Regions from separate parts of the Mesorhizobium sp. M0037 genome, predicted to be linked through region 2. Evidence: riboswitches for the same ligand, from Rfam matches in the RefSeq annotation. Region 2 holds a riboswitch; the other holds the start of a gene.
The links. A riboswitch is a leader RNA that binds a small molecule or an ion and turns the genes downstream of it on or off. The one in region 2 is predicted to bind S-adenosylmethionine.
Positions count from the first base shown of each region.

Region 1: it holds a riboswitch for S-adenosylmethionine, as region 2 does, so the genes downstream of both, NKJ78_RS08835 (O-succinylhomoserine sulfhydrylase) here and metX (homoserine O-acetyltransferase MetX) in region 2, are expected to answer to the same signal.

Region 1 is NZ_JAMYVB010000004.1:60,996-63,190, reverse strand. Features, by position in the region: gene NKJ78_RS08840 (ceramide glucosyltransferase) at 1-117, shown strand, start outside; gene NKJ78_RS08835 (O-succinylhomoserine sulfhydrylase) at 129-1,319, opposite strand; SAM riboswitch at 1,377-1,454, opposite strand; gene NKJ78_RS08830 (2'-deoxycytidine 5'-triphosphate deaminase) at 1,595-2,195, shown strand, end outside.
Region 2 is NZ_JAMYVB010000013.1:105,176-107,370, forward strand. Features, by position in the region: gene metW (methionine biosynthesis protein MetW) at 1-293, opposite strand, end outside; gene metX (homoserine O-acetyltransferase MetX) at 290-1,459, opposite strand; SAM riboswitch at 1,520-1,597, opposite strand; gene hisC (histidinol-phosphate transaminase) at 1,724-2,195, shown strand, end outside.

The sequences.
Region 1 (2,195 bases), on a different contig from region 2:
ATGCTTCCCGCCATCTGGGCGCGCGGCTGGCTGAGCGGCGCCGTCGACTGGCGCGGCAACACCATGATCATCGGCACCAAGGCAGCCGAGCTGGAAGAGGCTTCGTCGGGAGCGTGACGCCTCGCGGCCTACCCGGCTGCCTTCAGCGCCTGCGCAACGTCCTCCAGCAGATCGTCCGTGTCCTCAAGGCCGACCGACAGCCTGAGCGTTCCCGGCCCGATGCCGAGCTCGGCGCGAGCTTCGTCGCTGAGGTTCTTGTGCGTGGTGGTCGCCGGATGGGTGATCAGGCTCTTGGCGTCGCCGAGATTGTTGGAGATCAGCACGATGTCGAGCGCGTTCTGCAAGGCGAAGGCCGCCTGCTTGCCGCCCTTGACGTCGAGGCAGATCAGCGTCGATCCGCCTGTCATCTGCTTCTTGACGATGTCGGCCTGCGGGTGGTCGGCGCGGCCGGGATAGATGACGCGGGCGATTTCCGGCCGTCCTGCCAGGAAATCCGCGATCTTGGCCGCGCTTTCCGTCTGCTGGCGCACCCGAACCGGCAGCGTCTCCAGGCCCTTGAGCAGCGTCCAGGCGTTGAACGGCGACAGGCTCGGGCCGGTGTGGCGGAAATAGTCGTGCAAATTCTCGTCGATCCATTTCTTGTCCGACAGGATGATGCCGCCGAGACAGCGTCCCTGGCCGTCAATGTGCTTGGTCGCGGAGTAGACGACGATATGGGCGCCGAGCTGCAAGGGCTTCTGCTGCAAGGGCGTGGCAAAGACATTGTCGACGATCAGCCTGGCGCCGATCGAGGTGGCGAGCGCCGCCACCGCTGCGATGTCGACCACTTCCAGCGTCGGATTGGTCGGGCTTTCCAGGAAGAACAGTTTCGTGTTCGGCCGCACCGCCTTTTCCCAGTTGGCGATGTCGGTGCCGTCGACCAGCGTTGCCTCGATGCCGTATTTCGGCGCCAGCGTCTCCACCACCCAGCGGCAGGAGCCGAACAGCGCGCGCGCCGCAACGATATGGTCGCCGGCCTTGGCGCTGCACAGGAGCGCTGCCGTCACCGCCGCCATGCCGGACGCCGTTGCGCGCGCATCTTCGGCACCCTCCAGCGCGCACATGCGCTTTTCGAACATGTCGACGGTAGGGTTGGCATAGCGCGAATAGATGAAGCCCGGCTCCTCGCCCTTGAAACGGGCTTCCGCGGCCTGCGCCGTTTCATAGACATAGCCTTGGGTGAGATACATCGCTTCCGACGTCTCGCCGAACTGGGAACGCAGTGTTCCCCCGTGCACGAGTGCGGTCTGAGGCTTCCAGTTACGCTTCTTGGTGCTCATCGCTTTTGTTCCAGACACAAAAAAACCGGCCGCGAAAGTCGCAACCGGTCCATATGGCCTTGCGGCCCGACGGTCCTTTAGCGACTTGTTTAACGTGGCTGCAAGCCGACCGGCCAAATCACCACGGGATAACGACCCTTTAGACCTCACCTGCGCTTGCGTCAATTGCCGGCTTCATTAAGAGGTTTGTACCAGACAGGTTCCGCAATAATATCCAGCGGTTTTGCGGCAAGAACCTGCCACAAAGAGACCGACCTTGGAGCGGAGCCAGCCTTTTGCGGCAGACAGGCATTCTTCCCGATCAGGACATTTCCGCGCTGTTTCAGTCCGGCGCGCTGAAGTCGCCGCGCGCGCTCGATGTCGACCAGGTGCAGCCGGCGAGCCTCGATCTGAGGCTCGGCGACAAGGCTTTTCGCGTGCGCGCCTCCTTCCTGCCGGGTCCCGATCATCTGGTGGCCGACAAGCTTCACCGGCTGAAATTGCATGAGTTCAGTCTCGCCGAGGGCGCGGTGCTGGAAACCGGCTGCGTCTACATCGTGCCGCTGCTCGAAAGCCTGGCGCTGCCCGCAAACGTGTCGGCCTCGGCCAACCCGAAGAGCTCGACAGGCCGGCTCGACATCTTCACCCGGGTGATGACCGATCGCGGCCATGAGTTCGACAAGATCGCCGCCGGCTATCACGGACCGCTTTATCTTGAAGTCAGTCCGCGCACCTTCCCGATCGTCGTACGCGCCGGATCGAGACTGTCGCAGATCCGCTTTCGCACCGGCAACGCGCTGTTGTCGGAGGCAGAGCTGAACGAATTGCACCGCGCCGAGATGCTGGTGGCGACCGAGCCGCCCAACATTTCCGGCGGCGGCATTGCGCTGTCGATCG
Region 2 (2,195 bases):
GGGTTGCGGGTCGCCTGCAGCGTCTGAGACAGGACGACGAAGTCAAAACCCTTGTCTGGATAGAATTCGAGGTCGGTATCGGCATCGCCCTGGATGACCGAGAGACCGCGCGCCACGCATTCATTGACGCCGCGCTGTGACAGCTCCAGCCCGCGGCCGTCGACCTGCTTGGTCTCCTGCAGGAGTTCGAGCAGCAGGCCGTCGCCGGAGCCGACATCGAGCACCCGCGACTGCGGCGGTATCAGGTTGGCCACGACTTCGAGGTCGACGCGCTGGCTGCCATTGACGCTCATGAGGCGAGCCCCCTTGCGCGGGCCGCCGAGCCGATGAAGCCCTTGATGGCGGCAAACAGTTCGGGTTCATCGAGCAGGAAGGCATCATGGCCGCGGTCGGTGTCGATCTCGACGAAGGAGACGGAGGCGCCGGCGGCGTTGAGCGCATGCACGATCGAGCGGCTCTCCTCGGTCGGGAACAGCCAGTCCGAGGTGAAGGACACCAGGCAGAAGCGGGTCTTGGTCCCGGCAAAGGCATCTGCCAACCGGCCGCCATGGTCGGCGGCGAGGTCGAAATAATCCATCGAACGGGTCATGTAGAGGTAGGAGTTGGCGTCGAAGCGGTCGACGAATGTCATGCCCTGGTGGCGCAGATAGCTTTCGATCTGGAAATCTGCGTCGAAACCGAAGGTCAGCGCTTCGCGGTCCTGCAGATTGCGGCCGAATTTCCGATGCAGGGCGGCTTCCGACAGATAGGTGATGTGGGCGGCCATGCGCGCCACGGCGAGCCCCTTTTCCGGGCGCTTGCCGTGCTCGAAATATTTGCCGCCATGCCAGTCCGGATCGGCCATGACGGCCTGCCGGCCGACCTCGTGGAAGGCGATGTTCTGCGAGGAATGGCGTGCGCCTGTGGCGATCGGCAGGGCCGAGAAGACGCGCTCGGAATAGCACGATGCCCATTCCAGCACCTGCATGCCGCCCATCGAGCCGCCGAGCACGCAAAACAGCTTTTCGATGCCGAAATGGTCGACCAGCATCAGTTGCGCCCGCACCATGTCGCGGATGGTGATGATTGGCAGGTCGAGGCCGTAGGGCTTGCCGGTGGCGGGATTGGTCGAGGCCGGACCCGTGGAGCCGAGGCAGCCGCCGATGACGTTGGAGCAAATGACGAAGAAGCGGTTGGTGTCGATGATCTTGCCGGGACCGATCAGCACTTCCCACCAGCCGGGCTTGCCGGTCACCGGATTGGTGCTGGCGACATGCTGGTCGCCGGTCAGCGCGTGGCAGACCAGGATGGCGTTGGTGCGGGCATCGTTGAGGGCGCCATATGTCTGGTAGGCGATCTGGAACGGCGACAAAAGCGTGCCGGCGTCGAGCTTCAGCGGCTTGTCAGGGCCAAAACGCAACACAGGGCTCGACGGGTTGTCGGCCTCGTTGTTGGTTTTTGTAGCGCGGAGCGCGGCCATGTGACTCTCCTTGCCCGCCGTCAGGCAATAAAAAACCGGCAGTGCGATCGCAAAGCCGGTTACGTCACGCAAACGGCCCTTTAGCGAGTTGTTTAACGTGGCTGCAAGCCGACCGGCCAAATCACCACGGAACTGTTGCGTTCTTCTAGAACTCGTGCGGCCCGGCGTCAACGGCCAGCTATTGCCCGCCTCTCGACATTCGCGGCTACGGCTTGTATTTCCGCTGCGGCCTCCGGACGGAGGCATTCTCGATGGATTTGCGACATGGACAAGACAGCGGACAAGGCACGGCCGACGCCCCGCGCGGGCATTATGGACATCGACGCCTATGTGCCGGGCAAGAGCACGGCACCGGCCGGCGTCGCCAAGGTCCATAAATTGTCGTCGAACGAGAACCCGCTCGGCCCGTCGCCGAAGGCGATCGAGGCCGCGCGCGAAGTGGCTGGCAAGCTCGATGTCTATCCCGACGGCACCGCCCGCCGGCTGCGCGAGGCGATCGCCGAGGTGCATGGCCTCAACCCGGCAAACATCATCTGCTCCAACGGTTCCGACGAGATTTTGGGCCTGCTGGCGCAGACCTATCTGGCGCCAGGCGATGAGGCGATTTTTACCGAACATGCCTTCATGGTCTACAAGATCTACATTCAGTCGGCGGGGGCCAAGCCGGTTGCTGTGAAGGAAACCGAGGAGCGCGCCGACGTCGACGCGATCCTGGCCGCGGTGACGCCGCGGACCA